DNA from 2 places in the Streptomyces sp. NPDC051636 genome. Region 2 is predicted to be linked to the other one. Evidence: riboswitches for the same ligand, from Rfam matches in the RefSeq annotation. Region 2 holds a riboswitch; the other holds the start of a gene.

Region 1 (7,356 bases), on a different contig from region 2:
CGGTGAACGCGTCCGCCCAGCGCTGTGTGAGGAAGGCCGCCCGGTCCGCGCCCAGGATCCCGCCGAGCAGCTCGGCCGCGATGTCGTCGGGGAGGAGGCGGAAGTAGTCCGGCGGGGCCCAGGGGGTGTGCGAGAAGTGGCCGATGCGCAGGTCGGGGCGGAGTTCGCGGAGCATCCGGGGAGCCAGGGCCAGGTGGTAGTCCTGGATGACCACCGCCGCGCCCTGCGCCGCCTCCTGAGCCAGCGCCTCCGCGAAGGCCCGGTTGTAGGCCTCGTACGACACCCACTGGCGGCGGAACTCCGCGTCGAAGACCGGCTCCAGCGGCGTCTGGTACAGCATGTGGTGGACGAACCACAGCACCGAGTTGGCGATGCCGTTGTAGGCGTCGGCGTACACGTCGGCCGGAATGTCCAGCATCCGTACGCCGGCCTCGCCCACCCCGCGCCGTACCGCCTCGCGGTCGCCGTCGGACAGCGCCGCGCACACCCACAGGGCGTTCGCGTCCGAGCCGATCGCGGACAGCCCGGAGACCAGTCCGCCGCCGCCCCGCTTGGCGTGCAGCGAGCCGTCGGGGCGTACCTCGTACGAAACCGGGCCGCGGTTGGACGCGACCAGCACCTCAGCACCGTGCGTGGAAGCCGTGGAAGCCATAAGCCTCAACCTAGCCCGGCCCGGAAACGCTCAAACGTACGGCCCCTCCCCGGTCGGGTGACACCACCGGGGTCAGGCCACTCGCCGTTCGGCGTACTCCGCGATCTCCACCATCGGCGGCCGCTCCTCCGTGTCCACGGAGAAGGTGCGCGGCTCGAAGCCGTCCTCGCCCCGCTCGAACTGGGTGAGGGAGGGACGGATGAGGTGCCCGCGGGCCAGCCGGAGCTGGGCGGTGCGGTAGATCGCCGCGGCCATCCGGCCCAGCGCCTGCCCGTCCTGGTGCCGGTGCTTGCGGACCCCGACGTCCACCTGGGCCAGGGCGTCCAGACCCACCAGGTGCAGCGCGTCGACCAGCATGCCCAGCTCCACGCCGTACCCGACGGGGAAGGGCAGCTGCTCGAGCAGCGAGCGGCGGGCCGCGTACTCGCCGCCGAGCGGCTGCACGAACCCGGCCAGTTGCGGCCAGTGCATGTTCAGCAGCGGGCGCGCCATCAGCTCGGTGACCCGGCCGCCCTGGCCCGCCGCCCCACCGAGCGGACGGTCGTACATGCCCTTGACCAGGTCCACCTCCGGGTCGGTCAGCAGCGGGCCGACGATCCCCGAGACGAAGTCCGAGGAGAAGTCCTTCAGGTCGGCGTCGATGAAGCAGACGATGTCCCCGCCGGTGACCAGCAGGGAGCGCCACAGGACCTCGCCCTTGCCGGGCACGGCCGGTATGCGCGGCAGGATGTCGTCGCGATGGACGACCCGGGCGCCGGCCGCGGCGGCCACCTCGGAGGTGCGGTCGGTGGACCCCGAGTCGACGACCACGATCTCGTCGACGAGCGGGACCTGCTGCATCAGGTCGTGACGGATGATGGCGACGATGTCGCCGACCGTCTCCTCCTCGTTGAGAGCGGGCAGCACGACACTGACCGACTGGCCCGTGCGCTGCTTGGCGGCCAGGATCTTGTGGAGCGGGCGATCGGTCACGGACCAGGAGCGGGTGCTCAGCCAGCGCTCGACTTCCTTCAGCACAGTGCGCGGCTCCTCTGCGTTCTCTCGGCGAGCTGCGGATCGGGTGGTATGTGATCCATCTCGCGGTTCGGACGGCTATCTCAACTGTCCTGGCCTTCGGTTACAGTCTTGAACAACGCTGATGACCATCGCATGTCGGGGGTCGTTGTGCGTACAACCACATACCGCTCATCCAGAGGGGCAGAGGGACACGGCCCGTTGAAGCCCCGGCAACCCTCCAGCCGGTCTCGTAGATCAGTGTTGATCATTTCAGCGAGGCTCCCGGCTAGGGAAGGTGCCAAATCCGTCTCACGGCGAGATGCGTCGTGGGGAAGATGAGGAGAAAGGGCCTCGCCTCACATGGCTGTGCAGACTGTTGCAAGCACCACCGACTCCACCGTAGACCTCGGCCCCGCAGCGGCGCTGAGCTGCCGCGAGTGCGGCCACCGGGTCCCGCTCGGCCCGGTCTTCGCCTGCGAGGAGTGTTTCGGCCCGCTCGAGATCGCCTACGACTTCTCGGCCTACGACACCGAGGAACTCCGCAAGCAGATCGAGGCGGGACCCGCGAACATCTGGCGCTACGCCCCGCTGCTGCCCGTCCCGGCCGATGTGGCGACCAAGCCCAACATCAACCCCGGCTGGACCAAGCTCGTCAAGGCCGACAACCTCGCCCGCGAGCTCGGCGTCACCGGCGGTTTGTATGTGAAGGACGACTCCGGTAACCCGACGCACTCCTTCAAGGACCGTGTCGTCGCACAGGCGCTGGAAGCGGCGCGCGCCTTCGGCTTCACCACCCTCTCCTGCTCCTCCACCGGCAACCTCGCCGGCGCCGTCGGCGCCGCCGCCGCCCGGGCCGGCTTCCGCTCGTGCGTGTTCATCCCGCACGACCTGGAGCAGGGCAAGGTCGTCATGGCCGCGGTCTACGGCGGCGAGCTGGTCGGCATCGAGGGCAACTACGACGACGTCAACCGCTTCTGCTCCGAACTGATCGGCGACCCGGCCGGCGAGGGCTGGGGCTTCGTCAACGTCAACCTGCGGCCGTACTACGCGGAGGGGTCCAAGACCCTGGCGTACGAAATCTGCGAGCAGCTCGGCTGGCGGCTGCCGGACCAGATCGTCGTCCCGATCGCCTCCGGCTCACAGCTCACGAAGATCGACAAGGGTCTGCAGGAGCTGATCAAGCTCGGGCTCGTCGAGGACAGGCCGTACAAGATCTTCGGCGCCCAGGCCGAGGGCTGCTCGCCGGTGTCGACCGCGTACAAGGCGGGACACGACGTCGTACGCCCGCAGAAGCCGAACACCATCGCCAAGTCGCTGGCGATCGGCAACCCGGCCGACGGGCCGTACGTCCTCGACATCGCGCGCCGCACCGGCGGGGCGGTGGAGGACGTGACGGACGAGCAGGTGGTGGACGCCATCAAGCTGCTGGCCCGCACGGAGGGGATCTTCGCGGAGACGGCGGGCGGCGTGACGGTGGGCGTCACGCGCAAGCTGATCGAGAACGGTGTCCTCGACCCCACCAAGACGACGGTCGTCCTCAACACGGGCGACGGCCTGAAGACCCTGGACGCGGTGGCGGGCACCGGCCTGACCGCTACGATCCGCCCGAACCTCGACTCCTTCCGAGAGGCTGGCCTCGCATGAGCGTGACCGTCCGTATCCCGACCATCCTGCGCACCTACACGGGCGGCCAGGCCGAGGTGAGCGCCGAGGGCACGACCCTCGGCGAGGTCATCGCCGACCTGGAGAAGAACCACACCGGAATCGCCGCCCGTGTCCTGGACGACCAGGGCAAGCTGCGCCGCTTCGTCAACGTGTACGTCAACGACGACGACGTGCGCTTCGAGCAGGGCCTGGAGACGGCGACCCCGGACGGCGCGGGCGTCTCCATCATTCCGGCCGTAGCCGGCGGCTGACCGAATGACCGATCATTACCATCGGTAACACCAGTTACCGAGAGTTCATCGAATTGCCCCCTCCGTGAGAGAAGCGGAGGGGGCAATTCAGTGTGATTGAGCGCGGTACAGTTGGGGAACACGCTCCCGAGCCCGGGCCGCAAGCCCTGGATTCGTGCCGCACACCCGATGAGATGTAGCCAAAGTGTGCGTGCTTTTTGCGGCTTTTGTGCCTTTTGTGGAGCCCGACTTGCCCCGAATTCCGCCGAATTTTTGGCAGATTTCCGACCGGGCCCGGCCGGAATTCTCGTCCGATTGACCTGTTGCAGACGGCAGTTGGACAGATACATTCAGCCGCGGTCGACGCGTTCCGGCGCACGCCCCCAAACCATTGGGGGGTGAGGTCTGACCCGGGTCCGCGAAGTGTGGATCTGTGCAAGGGCCAGTAATAGGGGAGTTAGGCATGGCTCAGGGCACCGTCAAGTGGTTCAACGCGGAGAAGGGGTACGGCTTCATCGCGGTCGACGGTGGTGCGGACGTCTTCGTCCACTACAGCGCGATTCAGATGGACGGCTACCGCACCCTGGAAGAGGGCCAGCGGGTCGAGTTCGAGATCTCGCAGGGCCAGAAGGGTCCGCAGGCCGACATGGTTCGCGTCACCGCCTGAACGTTCTTATTGGCGGAGGGCTCGCATCCGGCAGGGTGCGGGCCCTTCGTCCTGTCCGGACACGGTCACGCGCCCGTCCGTGCGGCGGAGCGCCCCGCCCGAACCCCGGTAGCCGCTTGCACTCGCAGGGGGCGAGTGCTAATCATTGGCGTTAGCACTCTGAAGGTGAGAGTGACAGCGAAGGACCGGGTCGGTGAGGCCCGCAGGCCAAGTGGGGCAAGGAACCACGGGGCCCGCGAGCCGTCCGTCGCGGGCGCGGGCGCGGTCCGAAGGAATCACCCCCAGTCCTGGAGGGACCACTTCACATGGCCAAGATCATCGCGTTCGACGAGGAGGCGCGGCGCGGCCTCGAGCGCGGCATGAACCAGCTCGCGGACGCCGTCAAGGTCACCCTCGGCCCCAAGGGCCGCAACGTCGTCCTCGAGAAGAAGTGGGGCGCCCCCACGATCACCAACGACGGCGTCTCCATCGCCAAGGAGATCGAGCTCGAGGACCCGTACGAGAAGATCGGCGCCGAGCTGGTCAAGGAAGTCGCCAAGAAGACGGACGACGTCGCCGGTGACGGTACGACCACCGCGACCGTCCTGGCCCAGGCCCTGGTCAAGGAGGGCCTGCGCAACGTAGCCGCCGGCGCCAACCCGATGGCCCTCAAGCGCGGCATCGAGAAGGCCGTCGAGGCCGTCTCCGCCGCCCTGCTGGAGCAGGCGAAGGACGTCGAGACCAAGGAGCAGATCGCCTCCACGGCCTCCATCTCCGCCGCCGACACCCAGATCGGCGAGCTCATCGCCGAGGCCATGGACAAGGTCGGCAAGGAAGGCGTCATCACCGTCGAGGAGTCCCAGACCTTCGGTCTGGAGCTGGAGCTCACCGAGGGTATGCGCTTCGACAAGGGCTACATCTCGGCGTACTTCGCCACCGACATGGAGCGTATGGAGGCCGTCCTCGACGACCCGTACATCCTGATCGCCAACTCCAAGATCTCCTCCGTCAAGGACCTGCTCCCGCTGCTGGAGAAGGTCATGCAGTCGGGCAAGCCGCTGCTGATCATCGCCGAGGACGTCGAGGGCGAGGCCCTGTCGACCCTGGTCGTCAACAAGATCCGCGGCACCTTCAAGTCCGTCGCCGTCAAGGCCCCGGGCTTCGGCGACCGCCGCAAGGCCATGCTCGGCGACATCGCCATCCTCACGGGCGGCGAGGTCATCTCCGAGGAGGTCGGCCTCAAGCTGGAGAACGCGACCCTGGACCTCCTGGGCCGCGCCCGCAAGGTCGTCATCACCAAGGACGAGACCACCATCGTCGACGGTGCCGGTTCCTCGGACCAGGTCAACGGCCGCGTCAACCAGATCCGCGCCGAGATCGAGAACAGCGACTCCGACTACGACCGCGAGAAGCTCCAGGAGCGCCTGGCCAAGCTCGCGGGCGGCGTGGCCGTCATCAAGGCCGGTGCCGCCACCGAGGTGGAGCTCAAGGAGCGCAAGCACCGCATCGAGGACGCCGTCCGCAACGCCAAGGCGGCCGTCGAGGAGGGCATCGTCGCCGGTGGTGGCGTGGCGCTCATCCAGGCCTCCTCGGTCTTCGAGAAGCTGGACCTGGAGGGTGACGAGGCGACCGGCGCCAACGCCGTGCGCGTCGCGCTCGAGGCCCCGCTGAAGCAGATCGCCGTCAACGCCGGCCTCGAGGGCGGTGTCGTGGTGGAGAAGGTGCGCAACCTGACCCCGGGCCACGGCCTGAACGCCGCGACCGGCGAGTACGTCGACCTGGTCAAGGAAGGCATCATCGACCCGGCGAAGGTGACCCGTTCCGCCCTGCAGAACGCCGCCTCCATCGCCGCGCTGTTCCTCACCACCGAGGCCGTCATCGCCGACAAGCCGGAGAAGGCCGCCGCGGCCGCTCCGGGCGGCATGCCGGGCGGTGACATGGACTTCTGATCGACCTCTGGTTGATCTGCGTCCTTACCGAGGGCGGCACCCCCTGTTCCGGCGGAGGGTGCCGCCCTCGGGCGTGTCCCTCCACCCATTCCAACCATTCCAAGCAAAGAGGGCTCGGGTGTCGGAGCCCGAAGCTCAGGGCCTGGTGTCCTTGAGGTTTTCGACGAACGCCGACCATGACTCCGCCCGGAACACGAGCTTCGGGCCAAGGGGGTTCTTGGAGTCGCGGACGGGGACGATGGTGGGGTGGTTGTCGGCGACTTCGAGGCAGTCGTTGCCGCCCTGGCTGTAGCTGGATTTAGTCCATGCGGCCGTGCTCAGGTCGTACTCAGGGATGTTCCTCATGGGTGTAATCCTGTGCCAACGCCTCGATGAGAGCCAGGGACTTCTCCTGCGAGAGGGCGGAGGCCACGAGGAGATCGAACACGAACCTCAGCTGGGCGACGGTGGCAGGGTCGTCCTCCAGCCGCCCGGTGCGCACCCCCTCGAAGTAGACCAGCGGTGGGGCGTCCGCGAACTCCATCAGCTTCAGGGCGCCCTGCATCGCCGTGTGCGCTCCCGCGCTGAGCGGTACCACCTGCACGATGGCCCGGTTCCGGCGGACCAGGCCTGCGATGTGGCGCAGGGCCTCCGCCATCACCGCCCGGCCACCGGTCTCCCGGCGTAACGCCGCCTCGTCGAGCACCACCCACAACAACGGCTTTGTTGGATGGTCGAGAAGGCGGGTCCGCTCCATCCGGCCTTCCACCCACTCGTCGATGGTTTCCTTCCGCGCCGTCGGGTCGTACGCGCGGTTCACGGCCCGTGCGTACGCGGGCGTCTGGAGCAACCCGGGGATCAGGAGCGGGGCGTACTGCCTGATCGCCGCAGCCTGTGTCTCCGCCTCCGCTGCCTCCTCGAAGGGCTCCTCGTACTTCGACTTGGCCGACGCCCCACAGTTCCGCTGGAAGAAGCCATCCGTCCCCAACGCCTCGTCCAGCATCCGCGCGTACTCCGGCTGCATCCGCCGCGTCCCCGCCTCCAGTTGCCCGATGAACGACCCGCTCACGAACAGCCGCTGGCCCAACTGCTCCTGGCTGAGCCCCTTCCGCTCGCGGACGTGGCGTAACTCGGCGCCCAGCAGCGCACGCGGCGACGACGACGGGTCGAGGTCCTTCGGTCCTGGCATGGACATCTCCTGGTCCTACAGGCGAGGTTGTTGGGACGCCGTACCTGGCC
Region 2 (7,356 bases):
CACGACCCGCCGTCGCACGCCCTCGGGCAGCGGACGGTCAAGCACCTCGGCGGTGCCGTCGCCCGGCCCCCCGCCTGTGGTCTCCACCATCCGTCACACCCCAATACCTGTGGGACCGTCTCCCGCTCAGGAGTCGGCGCCCGGCCTGTCCACGAGTTCCACCTGGTCCACCGCGTTGCACCAGCGGCAGCGCACCGACTCGATGGTCTCACTGACCACCTCGCGCTCCTCGATCTTCGGCTCACCGGCGAGGTCGAGGTGGACGTACTCGACGACCTTCGACGAGCGGGTCACGTCGAATCGGGTGAGGTTGCCGCAGAGGGTGCAGCGCCACCGGGTCTCGGCGGTCGGCAGGGGAACCGGCATCGTGACTGTTCGCTTCCTTCTAGTGTCCGTGACACGTCGTCCTGGCGACGCGTATGGCTCGTAACCCTACGGCCTGGCCCGTACCCGCCGCCCCTCCGTCCGCGGCGGCGAGGCGGTCTGTTCGCTTGCGCCCCGTTACGTCATGCTCTGTGGTCATGATCAGCAACTGGAGCGCGGTGGCCGCCCGGACCTTCAGGACGGTCCGGGGCTCGACGGCGCCGATGACGCACGCCCTGATCGGCCTGTGCTGCCTGCTCTTCCTGCTCGGCCCGGCGGCGGGGCTCAATCCGGCGTACGGCTCCGGCGGCGAGCTGCTCGCCGTGCAGCGGGCCTACTTCCGGCGCTGGGGCGTGATCCCCGCCGAGCTGTTCGACGGCCCGGCCCGGGAGGCCCTCACTCCGGCGACGGCTCTGTTCGTGCACGGCAGCTGGGTGCATCTGCTGGGCAACATGCTCTTCCTCTACGTCTTCGGGGCGATGACCGAGGAACGGATGGGCCGCGTGCAGTTCACCCTGTTCTACGTCGGCTGCGGCTACCTGGCGCTGCTCGGGTACGCCGCCGCCAACGCCGCCTCCGAGCAGTCCCTGGTGGGGGCGTCCGGGGCGATCTCGGCGGTCCTCGGCGCGTTCCTCTACCTGTTCCCCGGCGCGCGCGTCACCAGTCTCCTGCCCTTCCTGTTCTTCCTCCCTCTGCGCTTCCCCGCCTGGGTCGTGCTCCCCTTCTGGGCGGCCCTCCAGTGGCTGGCGGCGGGCCGTGCCCCGCAGGGCCCCGGGGTGGCCTACCTGGCCCACCTGGTCGGCTTCGCGCTGGGCTTCGTCTTCGCGTGGGTGCGGTTCGGGCGGCCGACTAAAGTGAAGGCCGCCCCAGCTCCGGCCCCCGAGGGAGAGAACCAGCCGTGATCACCGCGATCGTGCTCATCAAGACCAGCGTGGACCGGATTCCCGAGATCGCGGAGCAGATCGCCGCGCTGGACAGTGTCAGCGAGGTCTTCTCCGTCACCGGCACCTATGACCTGATCGCCATGGTCCGGGTGAAGCGGCACGAGGACCTGGCCGAGGTCATCCCGGGCCGGATCAGCAAGATCCCTGGTGTGGAGGCCACCGACACGCACGTGGCGTTCCGTACCTACTCCCAGCACGACCTGGAGGCGGCGTTCGCGATCGGGCTGGACAACTAGGACTGCTAGGACTACTACGACTGCTGGGACGACCGAACGCGCGCCGAGCCTGCCCAGGGCCCCGGGCGTACCGGGATCAGACGGCCGGGACGCAGCGCCCGTCCTCGGTGCGGTACCGCCACTTGGCGCCGTCCCGGACCAGCTCCTTCACCGCGTTCACGAACCGCTCCACGTGCTCGTCCGGCGTACCCGCGCCGAAGCTGACCCGGATGGCGTTGAGGGACTTCTCCCCGGGCGCGGCCTCGGGAGCCCCGCACTCGCCCTGCGTCTGCGCGTCGCTGCCCAGCAGGGTGCGCACGAGGGGGTGGGCGCAGAACAGGCCGTCGCGCACGCCGATGCCGTACTCCGCGGAGAGCGCGGCGGCGAAGTGGGAGCTGTTCCAGCCCTCGACGACGAAGGAGATCACGCCGACGCGCGGGGCGTCGTCACCGAAGAGGGAGAGGACCCGGACCTCGGGCACCTCGGCGAGGCCCGCGCGGACCTTCTCGATCAGGTGCCGCTCCCGGGCGACCAGCGTGTCGAAGCCGGCCTCCGTCAGCGCCTTGCACGCGGAGGCGATGGAGTAGGCGCCGATGACGTTGGGCGAGCCCGCCTCATGCCGCGCCGCGCTCTCGTGCCACTCCACGTCCACCCCCCCGTCCGTGCGCCGGGTGACCTTGCGGCTGGCGCCGCCGCCCGCGAGGTACGGCTCGGCCGCGCGCAGCCAGTCGGCGCGGCCGGCCAGGACGCCGGAGCCGAACGGGGCGTACAGCTTGTGTCCGGACAAGGCGACCCAGTCGACGTCCAGGTCCTGAACGGACACCGGGTGGTGGGGGGCCAGTTGGGCGGCGTCCAGCACGATCCGGGCGCCGTGCGCGTGGGCGGCGGCGGCCAGTTCCCGTACGGGCCACAGCTCGCCGGTGACGTTCGAGGCGCCGGTGACGCACACCAGGGCCGGGCCGTGGGGGTCGCGGTCGGCGAGAGCCCGCTCCAGCGTCGACACGGCCTGCCGCGGGGTGCGCGGGGCGTTGAGGTAGGTGACCCGCGCGTCCTTCCAGGGCAGCAGCGAGGCGTGGTGCTCGGTCTCGAAGACGAAGACCTGGCAGTCGGCGGGCAGCGCGGCGGCGAGCAGGTTGAGGGAGTCGGTGGTGGACCGGGTGAAGATCACCTGGTCGGCCGGGCGGCAGTCGAGGAACTCGGCGACCGTCTTCCGGGCGTTCTCGAAGAGGTCCGTGGACAGCTGGGAGAGGTACCCGGCACCGCGGTGGACGCTGCCGTAGTACGGGGCGTACGCCGCCACGTCGTCCCAGACCCGCTGGAGCGCGGGGGCGCTGGCCGCGTAGTCGAGCGCGGCGTAGGTGACCTCCCCGCCGGTGACGAGCGGCACGGTGACGTCCCGGCCCAGAACGGGCAGCGGGGTGCAGACGGACTGGTCGGCGGCGACGGTGGGGACGGACATGGCGAACTCCCGTGAGAGGCAAGGCGAAACCGCCACGCGAGCGCGCACGGCTCGAGCGTGGGGAAGGGAAAGGGGTATGCGGAGGCGGGGCTCTACGCCCTATCGCATTCGCTTGCTCACAGAAGGCTCCCTCGACGACCAGGACCCCTGGTACTGCGCTCGTTCAAAGAGCCGCGAGGGGTCCGCGCTTGCCGTAGACCTCGCTGCCTACGGCCTGGTCTTCACCCGGGGCACCCCGCCACGGACGGAGGGTTGCCGGACAGTCGGCCGGGGCCTCATGACTGTCACTCATGACCTGGAGAAGAACGTACGTGACCCGATCACCGGCCCGCAACTCGTGTCCGGATCGCGGGACACCCTCCTGGCGTCGGGATCAGCGGACGAAGTGGTGCCGACGCGAACGCCGGGACCAGCGCACGCCGAACAGGACCAAGTCGGCGAGGAGCACCACGGCGCCGATGATCAGCAGGTAGAACAGGCCTTTCACTGCCACGCCGATGAGTCCCAGGACGATGGCAACGAGGATCAGGAACAGGAAGAGTGCCATCGGTGACCACATCCTCGCTCTCCACCCGGTCCGGTCAGCCGCGCGCGAGACGGCGTCCGTGGTCGGCGTCGGCCTGGTAGGGCCTGTCGTAGTGTTCGAAGATCTCGTGCTCCCGCTCGACCGGCAGGACGTCGTCCGTGCCGATGGAAGGCGCCTTCTTCACCTGCGCCCGGGAATGGGCCACCTTCACGTAACCGGGTCCGAGAGTCGCCTCGTCGAGCGGGACGAAGACCAGCCGGTGCCGGGTCGGCAGCCCGGTGCGGACGGTCGCCATGGCAGGCGCGTCGGTGGCGGTGTCCACGTACACCGCTTCGAGGGCCCCGATCTTGCGGCCCCTGGGATCGATCACGTCGTGGTTGCGCCACTCGCGGACATCGGCTGAGTGGATCATGTCTCGCTCCTTGGGGACCGCCCCTCCCGGACACCGCAGGCGGAAGCGGAGCGGCCGCGGGAGAGCTGCCACGTCTTCACTCTACTCCCGCCACCCCTTCGGCCGACGGCTCGAGTACCCGACCCGGCACCTCCCGCGACCGCTCGAGGTCACGCGTTGCTCGCGGCCACCCAGCGGTCGAGGGTCCGCTTGGCCGCCCCCGTATCGATCGACTCGGCCGCCTTGCGCATCCCGGCGCGAATCTGCTCGGCCAGCGGCTCTTCCGTCGGGTCCAGGGCCACCAGGGCCGCCGCCGAGTTCAGCAGGACGGCGTCGCGTACGGGGCCCGCCTCACCGTCGAGGAGCCTGCGTGCGACCTCCGCGTTGTACGACGGATCACCGCCGCGCAGGGCCTCCACCGGCACCAGCTCGATGCCGACGTCGCGCGGGTCGAAGCTCTCCTCGACGACCTTGCCGTCGCGCACCACCCAGACGTGTGACGTGGACGTCGTCGTCAGCTCGTCGAGGCCGTCGTCGCCGCGGAAGACCAGGGAGGAGTTGCCGCGTTCGGCCAGGACACCCGCGATCATCGGCGCCAGACGGGGGTCCGCGACGCCGACCGCCTGGGCCTTCACCTTCGCCGGGTTGGTCAGCGGCCCGAGGGCGTTGAAGACCGTCCGGATGCCCAACTGTGCCCGGGCGGCGGCCACATGACGCAGCGCCGGGTGGAACTTCACCGCGAAGCAGAAGGTGATGCCCGCCTCCTCCGCGACCTCGGCCACCCGCAGCGGTGTCAGGTTCAGATTGACGCCCAGCTTCTCCAGGACGTCCGACGAGCCCGACGCCGAGGAGGCCGCCCGGTTGCCGTGCTTGACGACCTTCGCGCCCGTGCCGGCCACCACGAGCGCCGACATCGTGGAGATGTTCACCGTCTTCGCGCCGTCGCCGCCCGTGCCGACGATGTCGACCGTGCGGCCCGACACCTCGATCACATTGGCGTGCTCGTACATCGCCCGGACCACGCCGGTGATCTCCTCGACGGTCTCGCCCTTGGCGCGCAGCGCCACCACGAAGCCGGCGATCTGCGCGTCGGTGGCCTCGCCGCGCATGATCTGGTCCATCGCCCAGGCCGTCGCGTCGGCACTCTGGTCACGGCCGTACAGCAGGGCGTTCAGTACCCCGGGCCAGGAACGGCCCGCCGCGGTGTCGCCTCCAGCGGGGGTCACAGCGCTCATCAGCCGCTCCTGGTCGTCGTAGAAGAGTGTGATCCCACCCTATCCAGCCCGGGGCATGGCGAAGGGCCCCGTCCGAAGACCGGACGGGGCCCTTGCCGTGGCGTGCGCAGCGATCAGTGGTGGCCGTGGCCGCTCGTGATCTCCTTGTACTCCTCGGCAGTCGGCTTCGGGATCTGGGAGTCCTCACCGTAGTAGGCGCCGCTGAGCTTGGCGCGCAGCTTCTCCGTGCCCTTCACCTTGCGCTCGACACCGTTCTCGTCGACCGTCGGGCCGATCTCGGCCGGCTTGTACTGGTGGTGGGCCGTGAGGGTGTGCAGCTGCTCCTGGCTGAGCGGCTCGTGGACCTCGATGAACTCACCGTGCGGCAGGCGCTTGATGATGCCGGTCTCGCGACCGTGCAGCACCTTGTCGCGGTCCCGGCGCTGCAGGCCGAGGCAGATCCGCTTGGTGAGGATGAACGCGATGACCGGTCCGGCGAAGAAGCCGATGCGGACGAACCAGGTGACGGCGTTGATCGACAGGTGGAAGTGCGTGGCCCACAGGTCGTTGCCACCGCCCACCAGACCGATCATGTACACCGTGACCCAGGCGACGCCGAACGCGGTACGCGTCGGGGCGTTGCGCGGGCGGTCCAGGATGTGGTGCTCGCGCTTGTCGCCGGTGACCCAGGACTCGATGAACGGGTAGACCGCGATCGCCGCCAGCACGAGGCCGAAGAGGATCAGCGGGATGAACACGCCCAGGACGAGCGTGTGACCCCAGAAGTTGATCTCCCAGCCCGGCATGTAGCGGACCAGACCCTCGGCGAAGCCCATGTACCAGTCGGGCTGGGCACCGGTGGACACCTGGTCCGGACGGTAGGGACCCATGGCCCAGATCGGGTTGATCTGCGCGATCGCCGCGATGGCCGCGATGGCACCGAAGACCAGGAAGAAGAAGCCTCCGGCCTTGGCCATGTACACCGGCAGCAGCGGCATGCCGACGACGTTCTCGTTGCTCTTTCCGGGGCCGGCGAACTGCGTGTGCTTGTGGTAGAAGACCAGGATCAGGTGGCCCACGACCAGGCCGAGCATGATGCCCGGCAGCAGCAGGATGTGGATCGAGTAGAACCGGGCCACGAAGTCGTGGCCGGGGAACTCGCCGCCGAAGAGGAAGTACGAGATGTACGTGCCGACGATCGGCGTGGACAGGATCGCGCCCTCGGTGAAGCGGACACCGGTGCCGGAGAGCAGGTCGTCCGGGAGCGAGTAACCGGTGAAGCCGGTGAACATGCCCAGGACGAACAGCAGGAAGCCGAACAGCCAGTTGATCTCACGCGGCTTGCGGAACGCGCCGGTGAAGAACACGCGCATCATGTGCACGAACATGCCGGCCAGGAAGATCAGCGCGGCCCAGTGGTGGATCTGCCGGATGAGCAGACCACCGCGTACGTCGAAGGAGATGTGCAGGGTCGAACTGAACGCCTCGCTCATCAACTGGCCCTGCAGCGGGACGTAACTGCCGTGGTACTCCACCTCGTTCATCGACGGGTGGAAGAACAGCGTCAGGTACACACCCGTGAGGATGATGATGAGGAAGCTGTACAGGCAGACCTCGCCCAACATGAACGACCAGTGGTCGGGGAAGATCTTGCGCATGTTGGACTTGGCCAGGGAGTAGATCCCGAGCCGGCCGTCGGCCCAGTCGGCGACGCGCTCGCCGGCCGGCGCCTTCCCGCGGGGGCGGCCCGCGCCAGCGGCGGACGGACTCGTTTCGTTGGGTGTAGTACTCATCCGCGCTCCCAGAATGCAGGACCGACGGGCTCCTCGAAGTCGCCGAGCGCCTGGAGGTAACCCTCGTCGTTCACGCCGATGCGGAGCTGAGGCAGGGCGTGACCGGCGGGGCCGAAGATCACTCGGGCACCGTCGGAGAGGTCGAAGGTGGACTGGTGGCACGGGCACAGCACGTGGTGCGTCTGCTGCTCGTACAGCGAGATCGGGCAACCGACATGGGTGCAGATCTTCGAGTACGCGACGATGCCCTCGTGCGACCACTCGAGCTCGCGCTTGTCCTTGATGTTGTCCGGCTGGAGCCGGATGATCATCAGAGCCGCCTTGGCGATCTCGTTCTGGAACTCCTCGTCCGCCTCCTCCAGGCCCTCGGGCTTGGCGAAGGTGAGCGAGCCGACCTGGACGTCCTCGGGACGCAGCGGCTGGTTGGTGTTCACGTTGACGAGCAGCTTGC

Evidence for each region. Region 2 has a riboswitch for S-adenosylmethionine ahead of ACIBBH_RS01450 (aminotransferase class V-fold PLP-dependent enzyme). Riboswitches for the same ligand answer to the same signal wherever they lie in the genome.
Region 1: it holds a riboswitch for S-adenosylmethionine, as region 2 does, so the genes downstream of both, thrC (threonine synthase) here and ACIBBH_RS01450 (aminotransferase class V-fold PLP-dependent enzyme) in region 2, are expected to answer to the same signal.

The regions. Positions count from the first base shown of each region.
Region 1 covers NZ_JBITDA010000014.1:44,924-52,279, reverse strand. The annotation lists gene ACIBBH_RS23840 (trehalose-6-phosphate synthase) at 1-652, opposite strand, end outside; gene ACIBBH_RS23835 (glucosyl-3-phosphoglycerate synthase) at 725-1,669, opposite strand; SAM riboswitch class I at 1,835-1,990, shown strand; gene thrC (threonine synthase) at 2,009-3,292, shown strand; gene ACIBBH_RS23825 (MoaD/ThiS family protein) at 3,289-3,564, shown strand; gene ACIBBH_RS23820 (cold-shock protein) at 4,007-4,210, shown strand; gene groL (chaperonin GroEL) at 4,516-6,138, shown strand; gene ACIBBH_RS23810 (DUF397 domain-containing protein) at 6,274-6,483, opposite strand; gene ACIBBH_RS23805 (helix-turn-helix domain-containing protein) at 6,467-7,306, opposite strand.
Region 2 covers NZ_JBITDA010000001.1:300,630-307,985, reverse strand. The annotation lists gene ACIBBH_RS01470 (NYN domain-containing protein) at 1-90, opposite strand, end outside; gene ACIBBH_RS01465 (hypothetical protein) at 127-366, opposite strand; gene ACIBBH_RS01460 (rhomboid family intramembrane serine protease) at 522-1,265, shown strand; gene ACIBBH_RS01455 (Lrp/AsnC family transcriptional regulator) at 1,262-1,543, shown strand; gene ACIBBH_RS01450 (aminotransferase class V-fold PLP-dependent enzyme) at 1,620-2,981, opposite strand; SAM riboswitch class IV at 3,161-3,277, opposite strand; gene ACIBBH_RS01445 (hypothetical protein) at 3,355-3,528, opposite strand; gene ACIBBH_RS01440 (PRC-barrel domain-containing protein) at 3,563-3,919, opposite strand; gene trpD (anthranilate phosphoribosyltransferase) at 4,069-5,133, opposite strand; gene ACIBBH_RS01430 (cytochrome bc complex cytochrome b subunit) at 5,247-6,905, opposite strand; gene ACIBBH_RS01425 (Rieske 2Fe-2S domain-containing protein) at 6,902-7,356, opposite strand, start outside.